Regions from separate parts of the Dyadobacter sp. CY327 genome, predicted to be linked through region 1. Evidence: riboswitches for the same ligand, from Rfam matches in the RefSeq annotation. Region 1 holds a riboswitch; the other holds the start of a gene.
What was found. Region 1 has a riboswitch for S-adenosylmethionine ahead of metX (homoserine O-acetyltransferase). Riboswitches for the same ligand answer to the same signal wherever they lie in the genome.
Positions count from the first base shown of each region.

Region 2: another riboswitch for S-adenosylmethionine. It lies ahead of LZG74_RS08955 (cysteine desulfurase family protein); the one in region 1 lies ahead of metX (homoserine O-acetyltransferase).

Region 1 covers NZ_JAJUXJ010000004.1:429,335-433,872, reverse strand. The annotation lists gene treA (alpha,alpha-trehalase TreA) at 1-272, opposite strand, end outside; gene LZG74_RS13430 (M20/M25/M40 family metallo-hydrolase) at 283-1,212, opposite strand; SAM riboswitch class I at 1,352-1,459, shown strand; gene metX (homoserine O-acetyltransferase) at 1,583-2,632, shown strand; gene LZG74_RS13420 (glycerophosphodiester phosphodiesterase family protein) at 2,730-3,500, opposite strand; gene LZG74_RS13415 (FdhF/YdeP family oxidoreductase) at 3,676-4,538, opposite strand, start outside.
Region 2 covers NZ_JAJUXJ010000001.1:2,131,581-2,136,118, forward strand. The annotation lists gene LZG74_RS08950 (sulfatase) at 39-1,463, shown strand; SAM riboswitch class I at 1,563-1,656, shown strand; gene LZG74_RS08955 (cysteine desulfurase family protein) at 1,825-3,000, shown strand; gene LZG74_RS08960 (hypothetical protein) at 3,044-3,295, shown strand; gene LZG74_RS08965 (EamA family transporter) at 3,318-4,265, opposite strand; gene LZG74_RS08970 (UbiA family prenyltransferase) at 4,400-4,538, shown strand, end outside.

The DNA of each region.
Region 1 (4,538 bases):
CTCTTATCGGCCTCAAAAGTAGACTTGATATGTGCAGGCATTCGAAAGTTCTGACTGATAAAAGCTTGCAAGTCGAATCCGGGCCGGTCCTGTTCCTGGTGATATCTTTCAATGATCAGAACCGGGTCTTCCAGCGGAATCGCGTCGGCGAAAGTTTTGGAATCTTCAAAAATATGGCTGTGCTGGATATCACGAAACAGCGTCCCATACAAGTCCTCTGGTGAAACATGCGGTGAACCATACGTGAAAGCGGGTGCTATGAATCCGTACAAATGTGAGTGGTTATATAACAGTGGTGAATGTCAGCTTAGGCAGTTTCATCGCATTCTCAATGAGTTGTATATGAATGCGCAGAATGCCGGCAGCTGCATTATAATCGATTTTTTCCGGATCGTCCGTAGGCTTGTGATAGTCGTCGTGGCCGCCTGTGTGAAAGAAAAGCACCGGAATTTTTTTGGCATAAAAAGACCCATGATCCGAGCCGCCGCTTCCGGCCTTGTCCGTAAAAAACTTGGTATCGCTTTTCACATCTTTAAATATATCCGGCCAGGCATCACTGGTCCCGTAACCGCCGATCCCAACGCCGCGGCTGGCATCATACCGGCCAATCATGTCCATATTAGTCATGAAATTGATTTTTTCCAATGGTAATGTAGGATTGTTAACAAAATGACGCGATCCCAGCAGCCCCAGCTCTTCGGCACCAAATGCTATAAAGAGAAAGTTATAGGGTTCTTTGACATCATTTTTGGAAAAATATCGCGCAAGTTCCAGCAAGCCTGCCACGCCCGAAGCATTATCATCGGCCCCGTTGTGAATTTGCCCTTCCGGCTTTTCTGCTTTCGAGCTTCCTTGTCTGCCCAGCCCCAGGTGATCAAAATGAGCGCCAATGACAATGGTATTTGCAGCTCCATTATCCAGAAAGCCGATGACATTATTCGTCTCGCGCAGACTGTCGGTAACAACCACGCGCCGCACTTTGGCCGTAAATGGTTGGTAAAATCCGTTGGTCCCCTTCGGTTGCAGCTTGTGTTTTTTGAATTGAGCAGCTACATATCCGGCCGCTTTTTGGTTTTCCTTGCTTCCGGTTCCGCGGCCCTGCATTTTGTCGGATGCAAGCTTGTAAACGTGTTTGGAAAGTTGGTCGGGAGCGGGCAGTTGGGCAAAGGCACTTTGGCAAACAAAACAAAAGAAGAACAAGTAATTTTTCATCGAACGCAGTATCATGGATGGGCAAAGATAAACCTCCCTGGATGCCCTGCAAAATAGAATTTGTGCTTTTGTTTGCATTTTCAGGCATCTGCGCTTAATATTGCAGGATCAAGTCAGTTGCTTCACCTTGTGTGCGATTGATTTATAAAGAAGAGGCGAGAGAATGGGCTCAATGAACCTCTGGCAACCTGCTACCACAATGGAGAAAGGTGCTAATTCCCACCTAAGTTATTAGGAGATATAAACTCAATTCGCGTGAACTTACAGTTAGAAATTTCCGTAAGCCGGATGGCTTTATTCTCGCATCTGCCCTGTGCATTCCACGGGACAGTCTGTTAAATTTTTGAATTAAAACCTGTGCTCTGGCACTATGCAAGCGGAACAAAAAACATTTAAATATCCTTACGCCTACGCGCTGGAAATGGGCGGTGAATTGCCAGGCTTCGAACTGTCATACACCACTTATGGAACGCAGAATGCTGAAAACAACAACATTGTCTGGATTTGTCATGCATTAACGGGCAGCTCCAACGCGGCCGAGTGGTGGGATGGCCTGGTAGGGGACGATAAGTTTTTTGACCCAGCCAAATATTTCATCGTTTGCGTGAATGTCCTGGGTTCGGCTTATGGCTCTACGGGCCCGCTGAGCATTAATCCCCGGACGCATAAACCTTTTTACAGATCATTTCCGACTATCACAGTTCGTGATGTGGTTGGTGCTATGGATCTGCTGCGGCAGGAACTGGAAATCAAGAAGATAAAGCTTTGCATTGGCGGTTCCCTGGGTGGCCAGCAAGCGCTCGAATGGGCGGTGGAAGTGCCCGATCTTTTCGAAGAACTGATCCTGATCGCCTCCAATGCACTGCATTCGCCGTGGGGCATTGCTTTTAACGAGTCGCAGCGGATGGCGATTGAGGCGGACCCAACTTTTAATGATGGCACGGACGAGGCCGGAAGCATGGGCATGCGGGCCGCGCGATCCATTGCATTGCTATCATACAGAAATTACGACACCTATAATTTTACTCAGGCGCGTGATAATCCGGATCAGATCGATGATTTCCGGGCATCGTCCTACCAGCAATACCAGGGCGATAAGTTTGTGAAGCGGTTTAATGCCTATTCTTACTGGGTGCTTTCCAAGATCATGGATTCTCACAATGTTGGCAGGAACCGCGGCGGAATTGTGCACGCATTGGGATTGGTTAAGGCCAAAACATTAGTATTAGGCATAAAATCCGATTTGCTGTTCCCATTATCCGAGCAACAATTCCTGGCGAGGCACATTCCGGACGCTGTTTTCCAGGAAATCGATTCGTTATATGGCCACGATGGCTTTCTTATTGAATATAAGCAGCTTACCCAAGTGATCAGGGCGTGGCAGGAAACGAATGGCAAATTGCAAACCGCAAAGATCTGAACATTAGTATCTAACATTAAGACTTAGGGAACATTAAGACATAAAAAAGCGCCGCTCAGAGGTTTCTCCGGGCGGCGCTTTTTGCGTTATAGTCATGCTATTTTGTTATTTTCAAAAGCAATTCCGGCTCGTTTGTAGTGATGTAATCGACGCCTTTTTCAAGAAACCATTTCATAGATTCTTCGTCATTCACCGTCCAGACATTGGTTGTCAGTTTTTTATCTCTGATATCCGCAATGTATTCTGGCTTTTTCTTCAACACATTCTGGTTGTAATCGATGCCATCCAGTCCTGCGGCTTGAATTTCATCCGGCGTTTTGTCTCCGTTCAGATATTCCACGTGTGCTTTCGGAGCCAGTTCTTTTACTTTTTTACAAACATCAAAATCAAAGGCAATGTAATCCGTAATGCCTTCCACTTTCAATTTTTTTACCATTTCCACACATTTGGTAGCCAGTGCTAGCGAGCGTTCTTTGCCCATCGAAGAAGTTTTGATTTCCAGGATCAGGCGTGTTTTCTTCTGTTTTGCGCCCGCTTTCAGGTAAGCTTCCAATGTTGGCAATGCCGTTCCATCCTCTAATTTGATCTGGGAAAGCTCCTGGGAATTGGTTTTTTCAATATGCGTTCCTTTAATCGAATGGTCATGAAGCACATAAATGACCGAATCTGCCGACATGTGCACATCAAATTCACTACCATAGCAGCCCAGTTTGATGGCATGCTCCAATGCACCAATAGAATTTTCGGTTACGCCGGTATTTTTCCACGCCCCACGGTGCGCTATAACTTTGTTTTTATTTTGAGACATGCCTTCAAAAGCGGTCAGACTAAGCCAACCAACTGCAACAATGGATAAGAATTTTTTCATTTTTTTAATTTTGGACTTATATAAAAAGAACACATTAACCTGAATTTACCCTGAACCATGGTCCAAAGCAGATTCGAAAATTAAAGCTAGTTTCGGTCAGCGGTGTTAGCTCAATGTTAAGTTTCAAAAAGCATCATCCTCCAAGTCGAATCTTTTTAAACTCCGTTTTGATGGCTCATGCGCTTAAATGCTTGCGAATTGTGAGAATAACCAGTTTGGAAGTTGGCGTGTTGCTTTTGTCTGCCACGCTGTTAATGGGAACGAGGACGTTCGTTTCGGGAAAATAAGTGGCTGTGCAACCTTCCGGAATCGGGTAGGGGACTACGACAAACTTGTACGCAACCCGCTCAATGCCGTCATAATGGTTATACAAATCCACCAGATCGCCGCTTTTTAAATCCCGTTTTGTGATGTCATTTTCGTTCATCAAAATCACGCGCCGCTCGTTGTGAATGCCTCGATAACGATCATTCAGGCCATAAATCGTTGTGTTGAACTGGTCGTGGCTGCGGATGGTCATCATCATCAGCTCATCCTCTTTCAGTTCGGGATCAAATAGCTTGCCGATGTTGAAATGCGCTTTTTCAGACAATGTGTCAAAATACCCGTCCCGGTTGCAATTAGGTAAATAAAAACCGCCTGGCACGCGGACGCGCTCATTATAGTTATCAAAGCCTGGAATTGTCCTTTCAATGTCAGCGCGGATTACGTCATAATCTTCGGCGTAAATGTCCCAGTTAATCTGGCTTTTCCGGCCCAGAACAGCTTTCGCCAGCCTGCAAATGATCACCGGCTCGCTCAGTAACTGATCTGAAACCGGCGGCAAAACGCCCATGGAAAGCTGAATTACGCCCATTGAATTTTCACAGGAAATAAACCTGCTTTCATCCTTATGCATGTCCATATCGCTTCTTCCCAGGCAGGGAAGGATCAGCGCTTGTTCACCCGTTACCAGATGGCTCCGGTTCAGCTTGGTCGAAACGTGTACTGTCAGGCGGCATTTGCTGAGCGCTTCGGCTGTGAATCTTGTATCCGGTG
Region 2 (4,538 bases), on a different contig from region 1:
ACTGGGCGTAAAGCAAGTTTAAACTAAACCTACAACCGATGATAAAAAGATATTTCGTTTCCGCATTTTTTGTCTGCTCATTTTCCGGGTGTATTGTTAAAAAAAGTTACGCCGCAGAAGACGAAAAAGGCAAGGCAGAAAAGAAGTTGAATGTTCTTTTTATCGCAGTTGATGATTTAAACACAGATTTAGGTTGTTATGGAAACAAATTTGTCAAAACGCCAAACATTGACCGCCTGGCTAAACGCGGGGTGAAATTTGACAAAGCTTACACTCAATTCCCACTTTGCAGCCCGAGTCGCTCTTCGCTGCTAACTGGCCAGCGGCCTGATGTTACCAAGGTCTACGAACTGCAAACACACTTCCGTAAGAATCTTCCCAACGTGGTGACATTGCCGCAGCTATTTAAGAACAATGAATATTACAGCGCCCGGGTCGGGAAAATCTATCATTATGGCGTTCCGGGCCAGATCGGGACAGACGGCCTGGACGATCCTATTTCCTGGGATCGCAAAGTCAATCCAAAAGGGCGTGACAAAACCGAAGAATCACTAGTCAAAAATCTTACGCCGGACCAAGGCTTGGGCAGCGCACTTGCCTGGCATGCAAGCGAGGGAGCGGATGAAGAGCAGACAGACGGAATGGTCGCCAGCGAGGCTATCAAATTATTGAAGGAAAAGAAGGCCGGGCCATTTTTCCTGGCAGTTGGTTTTTATCGCCCGCACTCCCCTTACGTAGCGCCAAAAAAATATTTTGACCAATATCCACTGGCATCAATCCCGCTTCCGAAAGAAATTCAAAATGACCTTGACGACGTTCCGGAAGCAGCAATTTCCACCAAACCGGCACATTTAGGCCTTTCAGTAGCACAAAGGAAAGAGGCGTTACGGGCCTATTATGCGTCAATTTCATTCGTGGATGCGCAAGTAGGAAGGGTGCTGGACGAACTGGACCGGTTGAAACTGACCAATAAAACGATCATCGTTTTGTGGAGCGATCACGGTTATAATGTAGGCCAGCACGGCCAGTGGATGAAGCAAAGCCTTTTCGAAAATGCTGCGCACGTTCCATTAATCATCTCAGTGCCTGGCGGAACCGCAGGAAAGGCATCGGGCAGGACGGTGGAATTACTGGACATTTACCCAACATTGGCTGAGCTTTGCGGACTGATGCCTACCCAAAAACTCGGCGGCAAAAGTCTGACATCATTACTCAAAAACCCGGACGGCATTTGGGATAAAGCTGCTTACACCCAAGTTCGGCGGAATAAAATTACTGGTCGCAGCGTAAGAACGGAGCGCTTCCGTTACACGGAATGGGATGGAGGAAAAGCCGGCGTGGAATTATACGACCACCAAAAAGACCCCAACGAATTCACAAACCTCGCCAAAGAAAGCACCTACATTATCACGGTCAATGAACTAGCCATGCTCCTCCAAAAAGGCTATCCGGAAACCAAATAAACGGCGGGTAATCTGCGCATCAAGAATTTTCTCAAAGAAATTTTTCGCTCTTTTTGGATCTTTAAAATCTTTATTACATCTTTGTCTATCGAATTAGTAGATTTATAAAGAAGGAAGGGAGAGGTTAGGCTCTATGATCTTCTGGCAACCTATGACTTTTTAAGGTGCCCCAACCTAATTCTAATGATAAATCTGAGAATCCAACCACCGGAGTAACAGAGTACAATCGAGTTAAGGAAAGCCAGAGGCTTGTCCGTGTATGTTCGTTACGGTTTCGTTTTTGGCGGAATTGTTACGATTATCCAGGCAAGGTGCGGCATTTGGAATCAATAAACTGATAACATTTAACACTTAGATCAACATGGAAATTTATTGTGATAACGCCGCCACAACTGCACTGGATCCGGAAGTGATTGAAGCGATCCTTCCATTTTTTGCCGCCAGCTTCGGCAACCCGTCGTCCACTCACTGGGCAGGACGGAAGGTGAAAGATGCGATAGAAGATTCGCGGAAGCTGGTTGCGAAGGTTTTAAATGCTTCTGCGGAAGAAATATATTTTACGTCCGGAGCCACCGAGGCCATCAACCTCGCCATATCCGGTGCGATTGCGAAATATGACATTAGCCATGTCGTGACAAGTAAAATTGAACACAAGGCCGTTTTGCAAACCATTCTCCAACATGAAAAATCGGGTGATATCGAAACGAGTTTTGTGCAGTTGGATGAGCGCGGCAATGTTGATCTTTACCATCTTGAAAACCTTTTAAGAGCCAATCCACAGACATTGATCTGCCTGATGCACGGCAATAATGAAATTGGAAACCTGACAGATATCCACGCGATAAGTAAACTTGCTCAACGTTATGATTCCATTTTTTTTACGGACACCACCCAGACAATCGGGAAGCAATGGATCGATCTGACCCAGACGCCTATCGATTTTCTGGTGGGTTCCGCCCACAAATTCCATGGACCGAAAGGCGCCGGATTTATCTATATCAATAAAAAACACCGCATTCATGCGCAAATTTTTGGCGGAGGCCAGGAAAAAGGACAGCGTGGAGGGACAGAAAATGTGACTGGCATTGTAGGGCTTGCCAAAGCGCTCGAGGTGGCATACCGCGACCTGGACAGCAACCATTCCGTAGTTAGCAAATTGAAGCAATATATGGTCTCCAAACTGGCGATCAGTGGTGTGTACGGCATTTGTTATAATGGCGAAAGTCACTCTCTTGAAAACAGCCTGGTGAACATCTTGAACGTTTCATTCCCATGTTTGGCTGCGGGCAGTTTGGTTAAAAGTCTTGATAATCTGGGTATTGCAGTTTCTGGCGGCAGCGCTTGTTCCAGTCAGGTCAGCTCGCACGTGATCAGCGCGCTTCCTTGTCAGAAGGATAAAGAAAATGTCCGTTTTTCGTTTAGCAAATTCAACACATTCGATGAGATTGATCACATTGTGCAGGCCGTTGTAAACATTTATAATGCCGATCCTGCATCACGCGGCCAGGCACGTTTCCGTCTGGAATTAACGCATTGAGCCGTTGGTTCTTCAATTATTAGCCACGATAAAAAGTACTAAAATGAGCAAAATTTTCTTTCTCAAAATCATTTACAGAAGTGCTGTAAGTCTCCATAAGATCACATCGATTGTTGAATCGTTTAATGGTGCAAGGATCAAACACCTTAACTTTATCAGCAAGGGAAGAGTTTTCGTAGGCGTCATTGCCTTCGAAGCTTCACAACTTATTGATTTTGAGCGTATCCTTAATTTGATCAAAAGAAACAGGGACATTTCGGAGGTGGAGCAGATCACAGAAGCTTCCTTGTGTTAACTGCTCACACTCCTCCAAGAGATCAATAAGCGGATACGACTTGTTTTGGCTTGCGATATTTATGCAGGTTGATCAGCAACACGCTGCCGAGAATAATGACCAGCCCGACTATTTGCAGGACAGAAATAGATTCGTTTGCAAAAAATATCCCCAAAAGGACTGCTACGACGGGATTTACATAGGCATAAGTGCTAACCTTGGTTGCCGGCTGGACTTTCAGCAGCCAGACGTATGCTCCAAAACCGGCAATCGACCCAAAAATAATCAGATATAATGTTGATAGCCAGGCTTCCATCGGAATGGATGCAAGATTCAGGGTCGCCAGTTCGCCCGAAATAATGCTGCCTGGAAGGAAAGCAAATCCGGCTGCCAGCATTTGCCAGGTTGAATTGACACTTGCCGAGTCGGTGCCTGACTTGTATTTAGAAAACAAAGAACCACCAGCCCAGGCCATGGAGCCAAAAACGACGAGCGCCATCGCGAACAGATCGCGCGAACTGTTCATGGACGACATCGAAATCATTATTTTTTCACTGAACAACAGCACTACCCCGGCAAAACCGATCAACAGACCTACAATCGTCGATTTGTTGCTAAGATTTTCAGACCATTTCGGTTTATCCAGGACGATAAACCAGAGTGGAGATGAGGAAATCATAATGGCGACCATTGCGCTGGGAAGGAACTGCTCAACCCATATCACAATGCCATTGCCGATAAAAAGCAACAAAAGTCCGGTAATGATCGCAGGTTTGATCGCTTTGAGCGAGAACACGTTTTCACCTTGTGCAACACTCCACGCCAGCATAATAAGCCCTGCAATAATGAAGCGGAAAGCGCCCAGGAAAAACGGCGGAAAACCTTCCAGCGCCCGCTGAATGAAGAAGTAAGTCGATCCCCATACGATGTAAACGGTGGCAAAAGCCAATACCACCATGAGGGTGGAAGGTGCTTTACTTTGTGCTTGCATGATCTTTTATTTTTCTGGTATGACTAATTGTTATTCCTCTTTAACCGATTCCGGCACAATGGTGTTCCTGGCAGAAAGTATATTGTATCTGTGACAGCCTCAAATGTTCAAAATTTTTTTTCTTAAATTAGGCCATGGGCATTGATGGCAATACAATTAAACTTCTGCGGATTCCTTTTTCCTTTTTTCTGATGCCGTTGTTTCTGTTTGCTTACAGTCAGGCAGATACGGTTGTGCATCATCATGCACTCTTCGCTTTTTTGATCATTCATC